2 regions of the Streptosporangium sp. NPDC000095 genome follow, and region 2 is predicted to be linked to the other one. Evidence: riboswitches for the same ligand, from Rfam matches in the RefSeq annotation. Region 2 holds a riboswitch; the other holds the start of a gene.
The links. Region 2 has a riboswitch for glycine ahead of gcvP (aminomethyl-transferring glycine dehydrogenase). Riboswitches for the same ligand answer to the same signal wherever they lie in the genome.

Region 1 (7,028 bases), on a different contig from region 2:
CGGCACCGAGCTGGAGTTCGTCGTCTTCGGCGACACCTACGAGGACGCCTGGCGCCGCGGCTACCGCGACCTGACCCCCGCCAACCTCTACAACGTCGACTACTCCCTCCTCGGCACCGCGAGGGTCGAGCCGCTGCTGCGCAGGATCAGGCTCGGCATGGAGGGCGCGGGCATGTACGTCGAGTCGGCCAAGGGCGAGTGCAACCTCGGTCAGCACGAGATCGCCTTCCGCTTCGCCGAGGCCCTGGCCAGCTGCGACAACCACTCGATCTACAAGAACGGCGCCAAGGAGATCGCCTCCCAGGAGGGCATGGCGATCACCTTCATGGCCAAGCCGAACCAGCGCGAGGGCAACTCCTGCCACATCCACATCTCGCTCAGGGACGCGGGCGGGGAGCCGGTGATGGCCGGTTCCGGGCCGCACGGGCTGTCGGCGACGGGAGCGCACTTCATCGCCGGGCAGATCGCGCTGATGCGCGAGCTCACCCTGCTGTACGCGCCGAACATCAACTCCTACAAGCGGTACGTGCAGGGCAGCTTCGCCCCCACCGCGGTCAAGTGGGGCGTGGACAACCGGACGTGCGCGTTGCGCCTGGTCGGCCACGGCCCATCGCTGCGGATCGAGAACCGGGTCCCCGGCGGCGACGTGAACCCCTACCTGGCGGTCTCGGCGCTGATCACGGCCGGCCTGCACGGCATCGAGAACGAGCTGCCGCTTGAGGACGCCTTCACGGGGAACGCCTACTCCTCGGGCGCGGAGACCGTGCCGAGCACGCTGCGCGACGCGCTGGAGCTCTGGGAGACCTCCGAGTTCGCGGCGGCCGCCTTCGGTGAGGACGTCGTGGCGCACTACGCGAACAACGCCCGGGTCGAGCTCACCGCCTTCGACGCGGCGGTGACCGACTGGGAGCTTTTCCGGGGATTCGAACGGATGTGAATGTGAAGATCATCAATCCGGCGACGGAAGAGGCGGTCGCCGAGATCGAGATGGCCGACGCCGCCGAGACCGACAGGGCCGTGGAGCGTGCCGGGCGCGCCTTCACGCACTGGCGGAACGTCGCACCGGGAGACCGTGCCCGGCTGCTGCGCCGTTTCGCCTCGCTGGTGCGCGAGCACGCCGATGAGCTCGCCCTGCTGGAGGTCGCCAACGCCGGGCACACGATCGGCAACGCCCGCTGGGAGGCGGGCAACGTCGCCGACGTGCTCGACTTCTACGCGGGGGCGCCCGAGCGCGACCACGGCCTGCAGATCCCGGTGCCCGGCGGACTGGACGTCACCTTCAGGGAACCGCTGGGCGTCGTCGGCGTGATCGTGCCGTGGAACTTCCCGATGGTCATCATGACCTGGGGGGCGGCCCCGGCGCTGGCCGCGGGCAACACCGTGATCGTCAAGCCCGCCGAGTGGACGCCGCTCACCGCCCTGCGGGTGGCCGAGCTGGCGCTGGCCGCCGGCCTGCCCGAGGGGGTGTTGCAGGTCCTGCCGGGGGTCGGGGAGGTCGCGGGTGCCCGGCTGGTCGAGCACCCGGGGGTGGCGAAGATCGTGTTCACCGGCTCGACCGAGGTCGGCAAGCAGATCGCCGCCACCTGCGCCGGACAGGTCAAGCGGCTCACCCTGGAACTGGGCGGCAAGAGCGCCAACGTGGTCTTCGCCGACGCCGACCTGGAGAAGGCCGCGGCGACCTCGCCGTACGCGGTGTTCGACAACGCGGGCCAGGACTGCTGCGCGCGCTCCCGGATCCTGGTCGAGCGCTCGGTCCACGACGAGTTCCTCGCGCGGTTCGGCGAGGCGGTGCTGAACGTCCGAGTCGGCGACCCCCGCGACGAGGCCACCGAGATGGGCCCGCTGATCAGCGCCGAGCACAGGGAACGGGTGGCCTCCTTCGTCACTGAACCGCCCCACCTGCGGGGCGTGTGCCCGTCGGGGCCGGGGTTCTGGTTCCCGCCGACGGTCCTGACGCCCCGGTCGGCCGACGACCGGGCGTTCACCGAGGAGATCTTCGGCCCCGTGGTGTCGGTGGTGCCGTTCGACGACGAGGCGGACGCCGTACGGATCGCCAACGACACCCCGTACGGCCTGAGCGGGTCCATCTGGACCCGCGACGTCGGCCGGGCGCTCCGGGTCGCCAGAGCGGTGGAGGCGGGCAACCTCAGCGTCAACTCGCATTCGAGCGTCCGCTACTGGACCCCGTTCGGCGGTTTCAAACAGTCGGGCCTCGGCCGCGAGCTGGGTCCCGACGCCCTGTCAGCGTTCACCGAGACCAAGAACGTCTTCATTTCCGAGGAGTAGAAGCGATGCTGCGTTTGCAGGACAGGGTCGCCGTCATCACCGGCGCCGGAAGCGGGATCGGCCTCGCCACCGCGCGCCGGTTCGCCGCGGAAGGCGCCCGCGTCGTGTGCGTGGACCTGGACGAGACGACCGGTCCGGCGGCCGCCGAGGAGGTCGGGGGGCTGTTCGTGCGGGCCGACGTGACCGACGAGGACGACGTCGCCCGGGTGTTCCAGACCGCGTTCGACACCTACGGCAGCGTGGACATCGCGTTCAACAACGCGGGCATCTCGCCGCCCGAGGACGACTCGATCCTGGAGACCGGCATCGACGCCTGGCGCCGGGTCCAGGAGGTGAACCTCACCTCGGTCTACCTGTGCTGCAAGCACGCCATCCCGTACATGCGGCGGCAGGGCAAGGGGTCGATCATCAACACCGCGTCGTTCGTCGCCGTGATGGGGTCGGCGACGAGCCAGATCTCCTACACCGCCTCCAAGGGCGGGGTACTCGCCATGTCCCGCGAGCTGGGCGTGCAGTTCGCCCGCGAGGGGATCCGGGTGAACGCGCTGTGCCCGGGGCCGGTGAACACGCCGCTGCTGCAGGAATTGTTCGCCAAGGACCCCGAGCGGGCGCAGCGCCGCCTCGTCCACATCCCGGTGGGCCGCTTCGCCGAGGCGTCCGAGATCGCCGCCGCGGTGGCGTTCCTCGCCTCGGACGACGCGAGCTTCATCACCGGCTCCGAGTTCCTGGTGGACGGCGGCATCTCCGGCGCGTACGTCACCCCGCTGTAGACCCGCTGTAGACCTCGCCCCGCCACCTTCGCGACCGGCGGTGGCGGGATTTGCCCAGGCCATACCCCGGCCCCGATAACGTGCGAGGACGTGGGCCCATCTCCCATGTCCCCGGCGTCCGCGTGAGAAAGAGATCATGTCCCGTCCCGTCATCGGCATCACCTGCTACGTCGAGCCCGCGCGCTTCACCGTCTGGGAGACGACCACCGCGCTCCTGCCGTACGACTACGTCGACCACGTGGCCCGCGCGGGCGGGCAGCCGGTGATCCTGCCCCCGGCGGGCGACCCCTGGGCGCTGGTGGGGCGCCTGGACGGCCTGATCCTGGCCGGTGGCGGTGACGTCGGCCCCGAGCGGTACGGGCGGGAGCCGCACGAGCGGACCGGCTACGTCCGGCCGTTCCGCGACGACGCCGAGCTGGGACTGGTCGAGGCGGCGCTGGAGCGGGGCACACCCTTCCTGGGGATCTGCAGGGGCATGCAGATCCTGAACGTCTCGCTGGGCGGCAGCCTCCACCAGCACCTGCCCGACGTGGTCGGCCACGCCGGGCACGCCCCGGCCCCCGGCCAGTACGGCAGGATGCCGGTGCGGCTCGCCCCCGGCAGCCACACCTCGAAGATCTTCGGGACCGAGACCGTGGAGGTGGCCCACTACCACCACCAGGCCCTCGACCGGCTCGCCGAGGGCCTGACCGTGACCGCCCACGCCGAGGACGGCACGGTCGAGGCCGTGGAGGTGGACGGCCACCCCTTCGCCGTCGCCGTCCAGTGGCACCCCGAGACCGACGACGAGTCGGCTCTGTTCGAGGCGCTGGTCCGGCACGCCACCCCCTGACCGGCACGGATCGGGGCCGCGAGGGGATTTCGCTCGGCCGGTGCGGGCGGTTAGGCTGGCCGACGACACCGATGAACCCGTGCGGGAGAGCGTCCTGACAGCCAGACCAGGACCCCTGAAGGAGCAAGCCCTCCCCGCGAACCTCTCAAGGCAAAGGACCGTGCGGGTAGGTGCCCTCTGGAAAGCAGGTCCCACGACCTCGCCGAAGGTGAAAGTCCGGTAAAACCCGGATGAAACTCTCAGGCACCCACGACAGAGGGGGAGGATGCTCTCATCTGTCCCTTGTCTGAGGTGCGCACATGTCCCGACCTACGCCGCTGCGCGGCGTCCACGAGTCCCTCGGCGCGACGCTGACCGACTTCGCGGGCTGGCTGATGCCGCTCCGCTACGGCAGCGAGTCGGCCGAGCACAACGCGGTCCGCCAGGCGGCCGGCCTGTTCGACCTCTCCCACATGGGGGAGATCTTCGTGACGGGGCCACAGGCCGCCGAAGCCCTCGACTACGCGCTGGTCGGCCACCTCTCCGCGCTGGAGCCCGGCCGCGCCCGCTACACGATGATCGTCGACACCGAGGGCGGCGTGCTGGACGACCTGATCGTCTACCGGCTCGCCCCCGCCGAGTTCATGGTCGTCGCCAACGCCTCCAACTACCCCCGGGTGGCCGCCGAGCTGACCGGCCGCGCCAAGGGCTTCGACGCCGCGGTGGAGGACCGCTCCGAGCGGTACGCGCTGGTCGCGGTCCAGGGGCCGCGCTCCGTGGAGATCCTGGGCTCGCTCACCGACGCCGACCTCGAAGGGCTCAGGTACTACGCCGGCCTGCCCGCCGTCGTCGCCGGTCGCGAGGCCCTCGTCGCCCGTACCGGATACACCGGCGAGGACGGCTTCGAGCTGTTCGTCGCGGCCGAGGACGCCGAACCGCTCTGGGCCGCCCTCACCGAGGCGGGCGCGCCGCACGGCCTGATCCCCGCGGGCCTGTCCGCCCGCGACACCCTCCGTCTGGAGGCCGGGATGCCGCTGTACGGCAACGAGCTGTCGGCCGCCCTGACCCCGTTCGACGCCGGGCTCGGCCGTGTGGTGAGGTTTGACAAACCGGGCGACTTCGTCGGCCGGGCCGCCCTCGAATCCCTCAAGGACGTCCCGCCGTCCCGCCGCCTGGTCGGCCTCGTCGCGACCGGCCGCCGGGTGCCCCGGCACGGGTATCCGGTGGTGGTCGCCGGTGACGGCGCGGTCGTCGGCGAGGTCACCAGCGGGGCGCCCTCCCAGTCACTGGGCAGGCCTATCGCGATGGCCTACGTGGACAACGGCCTGTCGTCAGGACTGGCCGTCGACATCAGGGGCAGCCACGAGCCGGTCGAGGTCGTCGCACTGCCTTTCTACAGGAGGAAAAAATGAGCAGCATTCCCGAGGACCTGCACTACACCAAGGAACACGAGTGGATCTCCGGCATCGATGACGGCCTCACCCTCACCGTGGGCATCACCGCCTACGCCGCCGAGGCGCTGGGTGACGTGGTCTACGTGCAGGTGCCCGAGGTCGGCGCGACGGTCGCCTCCGGTGACGCCGTCGGCGAGGTCGAGTCGACCAAGTCGGTGAGCGACATCTTCGCGCCGGTCGACGGCGAGGTCGTGGAGGTCAACCAGGCCGTCGTGGACGACCCCTCGCTGGTCAACAGCGACTCCTACGGTGAGGGCTGGCTGTTCCGCGTACGTCTTGAGGGCTCCGCCGACGACCTGCTGTCGCCCGAGGAGTACGCCGCGCTCACCTCGGGTGAGTCCTAAGCCTTTCCCCCCTCGCGTCACGGTCACGCGCGCCGGAGGGCGCGCGTGGCCGTCCACGCTGGAAGGATTCAGATGACGATCAGCGTCTTCGATCTCTTCAAGATCGGAATCGGCCCGTCCAGCTCGCACACCGGCGGCCCGATGGCCGCCGCCCACAAGTTCGCCCGCGGCCTCCACCAGGACGGGCTCCTGGAGAAGACGGCCCGGGTGCGCGCCGTCCTGTACGGCTCGCTGGGCCTGACCGGCAAGGGCCACGGCAGCGACAAGGCCGTGCTGCTCGGCCTGTCCGGCGAGAAGCCCGAGCTCGTCGACGTCGACGCGGTCGAGGGCCGGCTCGCCGCCATGCGCGAGTCGGGCACCATCTCCCTGTACGGCTCGCGCGAGATCCCCTTCGTCGTCGGCGAGGACCTCGTCTTCGAACGCAAGATCTCGCTCCCCGGCCACCCCAACGGCATGCGCTTCACCGCCCTGTCCGAGTCCGGCGAGACGGTCCGCGAGAAGGTCTACTACTCGGTCGGCGGCGGCTTCGTCGTCGACGAGAACGCCACCGGCGCCGACCGGATCAAAGCCGACGACACCGTCCTGCCCCACCCCTTCACCACGGCCGCCGAACTGCTCGCCCAGTGCGCGGAGACCGGGCTGTCCATCTCCGGGTTGATGCTGGAGAACGAGCAGGCGTTCGGCCGCACCGAGGCCGAGGTTCGCGACCGATTGCTCGTCCTGTGGCAGGTCATGAGCGAGTGCGTGCGGCGCGGCATCGACAAGGAGGGCATGCTGCCCGGCGGCCTGAAGGTCCGCCGCCGCGCCCACCAGCTCCACCGGCAGCTGCGCAGCGAGTCGGGAGAAAAGGACTCGCTGCAGACGATGGACTGGGTCTCGCTCTTCGCCCTCGCGGTCAACGAGGAGAACGCCGCCGGCGGCCGGATCGTCACCGCGCCCACCAACGGCGCCGCGGGCATCATCCCGGCCGTGCTCACCTACTACGACCGCTTCACGAAGGACGCCGACGACGAGGGCGTGATCCGCTTCCTGCTCACCGCCGGGGCGATCGGCGTGCTGTTCAAGGAGAACGCCTCCATCTCGGGCGCCGAGGTCGGCTGCCAGGGCGAGGTCGGCTCGGCCTGCTCGATGGCCGCCGCCGGGCTCACCGAGGTGATGGGTGGCACCCCCGAGCAGGTCGAGAACGCCGCCGAGATCGGCATCGAGCACAACCTGGGGCTCACCTGCGACCCGATCGGCGGCCTGGTGCAGATCCCGTGCATCGAACGCAACGCGGTCGCCTCGATCAAGGCCATCGCCGCCGCCAGGATCGCGATGCGCGGCGACGGCCGTCACTTCGTCTCGCTGGACAAGGCCATCAAGA
Region 2 (7,028 bases):
CGAGGGAGATTTCCGGCCTGCTGCTGGAATTGCACGCCTCGCTGCTGCGTTCCGGCGTGCGTGGGGCTCTGGGTCGGTGAGAGCCTGACCAGGCACTCGTACCCCCACGAGTGTTACGTTGAACAAACCGGTCGGAATCCAGCGAAGACGGAGCAGCCCGTGTTGCAGATGGAGGTCGTGGGCGTTCGAGTTGAAATGCCCTCCAACCAGCCGATCGTCTTGTTGAAAGAGACGCATGGGGAGCGTTACCTGCCTATCTGGATCGGCATGACGGAAGCCACGGCGATCGCCATGGCCCAGGCCGAGGAACCACCACCCCGGCCGCTCACTCATGACCTGTTCCGTGACGTGCTCGAAGGGCTCGGAGTCCGGCTGAGCACGGTCAACATCGTCGCTCTGCGCGACGGCATCTTCTTCGCCGATCTCGTGTTCTCCAACGGGGTGGAGGTGAGCGCGCGTCCCTCGGACTCGATCGCCTTGGCACTTCGAACCGGCGCACGTATCTTCGCGAGTGAGGATGTGGTCCGGGAGGCGGGGGTGATCATCCCCGACGACCAGGAGGACGAGGTGGAGAAGTTCAGGGAGTTCCTTGACACGATCACGCCCGAGGACTTCGGCCGCGCGGGGTAGGAATTTCGGTGCATTTACGCTTCACGACGCGCCGAGTGGGGTCGTTGACTGGACTTGGCCCCAGTCCTACGGTGCATGTGAACCCTGCGGCCGTGCGTAAACCCCCAGATCAGGCCGTGGGATGAGAGAAAGCCGGAGGTCCGCGTGGCGGTCAGCAGCGGCGAGGGTAGAAACGCCGATCAGGATGACCCGAAACGGCGCCAGTCGGCACGTCAGCGCGCGGGTGAAGAGGGTCTGCTGTTCGACGGGCAACCGGTGAAGGTGCCCGCCGACATCGGTTACAGGGGCCCGACGGCCTGTTCCGCGGCCGGCATCACCTACCGGCAACTCGACTACTGGGCGCGCACCGGCCTCGTCGAGCCCACCGTGAGAGCCGCCCACGGATCCGGCTCCCAGCGCCTTTACGGCTTTCGCGACATCCTGGTGCTCAAGGTCGTCAAACGGCTCCTCGACACCGGCGTCTCCCTCCAGCAGATCCGCATCGCCGTGCAGCACCTGCGCGACCGGGGCGTCAACGACCTGGCCGGGATCACCCTGATGAGCGACGGGGTGAGCGTCTACGAGTGCACCTCGCCCGACGAGGTGATCGACCTCCTCCAGGGCGGCCAGGGAGTCTTCGGCATAGCACTGGGACGGGTGTGGCAGGAGGTGGAGGGCTCCCTCGCGGATCTGCCCGGCGAACGTGCGGAGTCGAGCGAGGGCCCTTTAGGCGATCATCAGGCCGATGAGCTGGCCCGCCGTCGCAGAGCACGACGAACCGGGTAAACTCGGACTGCTGCTGACCCTGTGCGGGAGAGACCCCGACAGCGAGCGGGGCGCCGAAGGAGCAACCTCCCCGGAATCTCTCAGGCACCCGGTACCGCACGGACGAGGCAACTCTGGAAAGCAGGCGCGCCGGCCAGGTGCGACTCACCGACGGTGCAAGCCTCCCGTCACGGGTAGGTGAAGCTCTCAGGTCACGACGCGTGAGACGGTCGTGATGACAGAGGGGGAGACCAGGCATACGCCCGCGCCCAGCGCCGGTCTCCACCCCGTCCCGGGAGGCTTCACCATGACCGACCTGTCATCGCTCAGCGAACTCGGCTCCCTGCCGTTCTCCACCCGCCACATAGGGCCGGACGACGCCGGCCAGACCCGCATGCTGGAGGCGGTCGGATTCGCCTCCGTGGCCGACCTGGTCGCGGTGGCCGTGCCCGAGGCGATCCGCTCCGCGGGGCGGCTGAGCCTGCCCCCGGCGGCCGGGGAGTCCGAGGCCCTCGCGGAGCTTCGAGTCCTCGCCGGGCGCAACACCGTGCTCACCTCGATGATCGGCCTGGGCTACCACGACACGATCACTCCGGGCGTCATCCGCCGCAACCTCCTGGAGAACCCCGGCTGGTACACCGCGTACACGCCCTACCAGCCGGAGATCTCCCAGGGCCGTCTGGAGGCCCTGATCAACTTCCAGACCGTCGTCTCCGACCTGACCGCCCTCGACGTCGCCGGTGCCTCCCTGCTCGACGAGGCCACCGCCGCCGCCGAGGCGATGACCCTGGCCCGCCGCGCCGGCCGCGGCCCCTCGAAGGTGTTCGTGGTCGACGCCGACGCGCTGCCGCAGACCAAGGCGGTGCTGCGCACCCGCGCCGAGCCGCTCGGCATCGAACTGGTCGAGAGCGACTTCACCGCCGAGCTTCCCGAGTGCTTCGGGGTGCTCGTGCAGTATCCCGGCGCCAGCGGCAGGATCCGCGACTTCCGCGCCGTCGCCGACGCCGCCCACGCGCGCGGCGCCCAGGTGGTCGCCGCCGCCGACCTGCTCGCCCTCACCCTGCTGGCCGCGCCGGGCGAGCTCGGCGCCGACATCGCCGTCGGGTCCTCGCAACGCTTCGGCGTCCCCCTCGGCTTCGGTGGCCCCCACGCCGCCTACATGGCGGTCCGCGACGGTCTCCAGCGCCAGCTGCCGGGCCGCCTGGTGGGCGTCTCCCAGGACGCCGACAAACGCCCCGCGTACCGGCTCGCCCTCCAGACCCGTGAGCAGCACATCCGCCGGGAGAAGGCCACCAGCAACATCTGCACCGCGCAGGTGCTGCTCGCCGTGATCGCCGGCATGTACGCCGTCTACCACGGACCCGAGGGCCTGCGCAGGATCGGACGGCGCACCCACAGGCACGCCGTCGTGCTCGCCGAGGGCCTGCGCCAGGGCGGTGTCGAGGTCGTGCACGACACCTTCTTCGACACCGTGCTCGCCAGGGTGCCCGGCCGCGCCGAGGAGATCGTCGCCACGGCCCGCGAGAACGGCGTCAACCTGCGCCTGGTCGACGCCGACCACGTGGGCGTCACCTGCGACGAGAAGACCGAGCCGCTCCACCTGGAGCAGGTCCTGGCCGCCTTCGAGATCAGCGGCGCCGTGCTGGCCGACCTCGACGCCGCCGCCCACGACGCGCTGCCCGCCGCGCTGGCGCGGGTCAGCGACTACCTGACCCACCCGGTCTTCCACAGCCACCGTTCCGAGACGGCCATGCTGCGCTACCTGCGAAGGCTCCAGGACAAGGACATCGCGCTCGACCGGTCGATGATCCCGCTGGGCTCCTGCACCATGAAGCTCAACGCGACCACCGAGATGGAGCCGATCACCTGGCCGGAGTTCGCCGGGCTGCACCCCTACGCGCCCGAGGACCAGGCCGCGGGCCACATCGAGCTGATCGGGGAGCTGGAGCGCTGGCTCGCCGAGGTCACCGGCTACGACGCCGTGTCGCTTCAGCCGAACGCCGGCTCGCAGGGGGAGTTCGCCGGGCTGCTGGCGATCCGCGCCTACCACACCGCGCGCGGAGAGTCGGGCCGCGACGTCTGCCTGATCCCCTCGTCCGCGCACGGCACCAACGCCGCGAGCGCCGTCATGGCCGGCATGCGCGTGGCCGTGGTCGCCTGCGACGACAAGGGCAACGTCGACCTCGACGACCTCGTCGCGAAGATCGACAAGCACCGCGAGCAGCTTGCCGCGATCATGGTGACCTACCCGTCCACGCACGGCGTGTACGAGGAGACGATCGTCCGGATCTGCGAGCTGGTGCACGAGGCTGGCGGGCAGGTCTACGTCGACGGCGCCAACCTCAACGCGCTGGTCGGCCTGGCCAGGCCGGGGGAGTTCGGGGCGGACGTCTCCCACCTCAACCTGCACAAGACCTTCTGCATCCCGCACGGCGGCGGTGGCCCCGGCGTCGGCCCGGTCGCGGTCCGCGCCCACCTGGCCGACTATCTGCCCGGCCATCCGCTGCGTGAGGGTACGATGGTCGGCCCGGTCTCGGCCGCGCCGTACGGCTCGGCGGGCATCCTGCCCATCTCCTGGGCCTACATCCGGATGATGGGCGCCGACGGCCTGAAGGCGGCGACCGAGCAGGCCATCCTGTCGGCCAACTACCTGGCCCGCAGGCTCAGCCCCCACTACCCGGTCCTCTACACCGGCCGCGGCGGCCTCGTCGCCCACGAGTGCATCGTCGACCTGCGCCAGATCACCAAGGAGACCGGGGTGACGGTCGACGACGTGGCCAAGCGCCTCATCGACTACGGCTTCCACGCCCCGACCATGTCCTTCCCCGTGGCGGGAACGCTGATGATCGAGCCGACCGAGAGCGAGGACCTGGCCGAACTCGACCGGTTCTGCGAGGCGATGATCTCGATCCGCGAGGAGATCGCGAAGGTCGCCTCCGGCGCGTACGACAGGACCGACAACCCGCTGCGCAACGCCCCGCACACGGCCGACAGCCTCGTCGTCGACGAGTGGGCCCACCCCTACAGCCGCACCGAGGCGGCCTACCCGTTGCCGTCGGTGCGCGAGGGCAAGTACTGGTCGCCGGTCCGCCGTATCGACCAGGCTTACGGCGACCGTAACCTGGTCTGCTCCTGTCCTCCCCTGGAGGCGTACGAGGACTGATCCCGCCGGCCTCGTGGACATCGCGCGAGAGCCGGGAAACCCGTGCGAACCGTGATATCCGCCGGGAATGCGGGGGGACGGACGAGGCCCCGAGTCGTTAGGCTCGGGGCGTCTCCGTATCCGGAAGGATCATGCATGCCTGAGGTGGACACCCGTCCCTTGGACGCCGCGCGAAGACTGGCCGAGTCGGGCGATCTCGACGGCGCCGCCACGATCTTCGCTGAGCTGGTCGCCGATCCCGACGAACCCGACAGGGCCCAGGCGGCGGTGGGGCTCGCGGTGGTGCTCGAGGAGAGCGGAGACGTGCCGGGCTCCCGCGCGGCCGCGCGCACCGCGCTGGCGACCGGGCACCCGGAGTTCGCCGCCCAGGCCGCCTGCCTGCTCGCGGGGAGCTTCGAAAGGGAGGACCTGGCGGAGCAGGCCCGCGCCGCCTGGCAGGCCGCGCTGGGTGTCGGCCACCCCGCCTACGTCCCGCTGGCGCACATGGCCCTCGCGCGGCTCGCCACGGGCGATGAGGAGGCCGAGCGGTCGCTTCGCGAGGCGCTCGCCACCCGTGACCCGGAGATCGCTCCTCGGGCCGCTCAGCGGCTGGCGGAGGTGTTCCTTGAGGAGGGCGAGCCGGCCGAGGCCGCGCAGGTGCTCCTGGAGGCGCTCTCGGTGCCGGATGCGGCCGAGGTGCCGAGACTGCGGGTGATGCTCGGCATCGCTCATCTGGAGATGGCCTGCGCCGAGTTCTCCGGTGCGATCGAGGAGGGCGGAGACGTGGAGACCGGTGCGCTGGCCATCGAGCTCCTGGCGCGCACCCTTCCGCTCAGGGGGCGCGACGAGGACGCCGAGCGGGTGTGGCGCTACGGTCTGGACAGCGCCGACGAGGACCTCGCCGGTGAGGTCCGCCTGCGCCTCGACCGGGATCTCTGAGGTCCGGTGACTTCGGGGGCCGTGCGCGGAGCGGCGGTCGCCCTGTGGGCGGACGTCGGGCGGTCGCCGGGCCGATGAGGCCGGGCCGGACACTGTCCGGGAGTGGCGGATCCACAGGGGACCACAGGAAAGGCGTCTCCCCGTCCCCGCGGCGCCCTCGCCGTCAGTCGCGCTCCCGCCAGCGGCTCAGGGCGTGGGCGAAGTTGATCGCGACGATTCCGCCCCAGGCGAGCAGCAGTCCGGCGGTGCCGGCGTTCTGCGCGGCGATGGCGGTGAGCGGGATCCCGATGCCCATGGAACCGAGGGCGATCGGGATCGAGGAGTTCGTGCTCCTGCGCGGCCTGGCCGCCGGTGCCCCGGTGGCGTGCAACTCGGCGCGCACCCGGTGGGCGATGGTCGCGTCGAGACGTGACACGAACGAGTCGACGAGCGCGGCCTCGTACTCCGGGCCGAGGTCGCGCCGGGCCTCGATGGTGGCGCGCATGTCCTGGCGGATATCTTGGTAGTCCTGCACGCTTCGATTGTTCCCTCGCCCCCGGCCGCCGGGCATCAGCCGTTAGGACGAGATTCGTGTCCACCTTCGACTCCACCCCCCTCGCGAAGGCGTCCGCCCCGCGGACCACCGCGGAACCCCGGCTTCCGGCGAGCACGGCCGGGCCCCTGGAGATCGTGACCCCGCACGGCCCGGCCCTCGTGGAGATCGACGAGGTGGCCGCCCCGCGCTTCCTGCTGGTGCTCACCCACGGCTCGGCCGGGGGAGTCGACGCCCCGGACCTGCTGGCCGTGCGGGACGCCGTGACGGCGATCGGCGGGACGGTCGCGCGGGTGCTGCAGCCGTTTCGTGTGCGCGGGGCCCGGGCGCCGGGGTCGGCGGTCAAGCAGGACGAGGCGTGGGAGAGGTTGGTGGCGGAGTTGCGCGGGCGCTATCCGGGGCTGCCGCTGGCGCAGGGCGGGCGGAGCAACGGGGCGAGGGTCGCGTGCCGTACGGCCGAGCGGGTCGGTGCCCACGCGGTCGTCGCGCTGGCCTTCCCCCTGCACCCGCCGAGGAAGCCGGAGCGGTCACGCGCGGGAGAGCTGCGTGCGGCGGGTGTGGACGTGCTGGTGGTGAGCGGAGACCGTGACCCGTTCGGCGTGCCCGAGGCGGCGGACGCCGCGCGCCTGGTGGTGCTGCCGGGAGAGGGTCACGACCTCGGGAGGAGTCCCACCAGGGTGGGCGAGGTGGTCGCCGAGTGGCTCGACACGAGGATGCGGCCGGGCTCGGTGGACCCGCTCAGCGTGACCGGTCGGGGGTGACGGGTCTTCAGACGACGCCGGCCAGTGGCCGGTGCGGCTCGATGACGGCACCGTCGGGGAGGAGCTCGCCGGTGTCCTCGAACAGCACAACACCGTTGCAGAGCAGGCTCCAGCCCTGCTCGGGGTGGGCCGCCATGGTGCGGGCGGCTTCGCGGTCCAGCGCGTCGGCGGACGGACAGGACGGCTCGTGCGGGCACATCGGCGTGCCTCCGGATCTCTCGTGTCGGCTCGCCCGTGTCACACCGGGCACGGGGGTGGGCATCGGACATCCGGCGGCACC

Region 1: linked by a shared signal. The riboswitch ahead of gcvT (glycine cleavage system aminomethyltransferase GcvT) and the one ahead of gcvP (aminomethyl-transferring glycine dehydrogenase) in region 2 are both predicted to bind glycine.

Annotation. Positions count from the first base shown of each region.
Region 1 covers NZ_JBIAZS010000005.1:97,868-104,895, forward strand. Annotated here, with positions in the region: gene ACFY3V_RS13585 (glutamine synthetase family protein) at 1-937, shown strand, start outside; gene ACFY3V_RS13590 (aldehyde dehydrogenase family protein) at 940-2,286, shown strand; gene ACFY3V_RS13595 (3-oxoacyl-ACP reductase) at 2,292-3,056, shown strand; gene ACFY3V_RS13600 (gamma-glutamyl-gamma-aminobutyrate hydrolase family protein) at 3,193-3,888, shown strand; glycine riboswitch at 3,961-4,059, shown strand; glycine riboswitch at 4,060-4,154, shown strand; gene gcvT (glycine cleavage system aminomethyltransferase GcvT) at 4,188-5,279, shown strand; gene gcvH (glycine cleavage system protein GcvH) at 5,276-5,665, shown strand; gene ACFY3V_RS13615 (L-serine ammonia-lyase) at 5,738-7,028, shown strand, end outside.
Region 2 covers NZ_JBIAZS010000008.1:330,550-337,577, reverse strand. Annotated here, with positions in the region: gene ACFY3V_RS20350 (MerR family transcriptional regulator) at 1-80, shown strand, start outside; gene ACFY3V_RS20345 (bifunctional nuclease family protein) at 160-630, shown strand; gene ACFY3V_RS20340 (MerR family transcriptional regulator) at 775-1,395, shown strand; glycine riboswitch at 1,410-1,502, shown strand; gene gcvP (aminomethyl-transferring glycine dehydrogenase) at 1,682-4,537, shown strand; gene ACFY3V_RS20330 (tetratricopeptide repeat protein) at 4,673-5,455, shown strand; gene ACFY3V_RS20325 (hypothetical protein) at 5,619-5,969, opposite strand; gene ACFY3V_RS20320 (alpha/beta family hydrolase) at 6,116-6,748, shown strand; gene ACFY3V_RS20315 (DUF5999 family protein) at 6,756-6,947, opposite strand.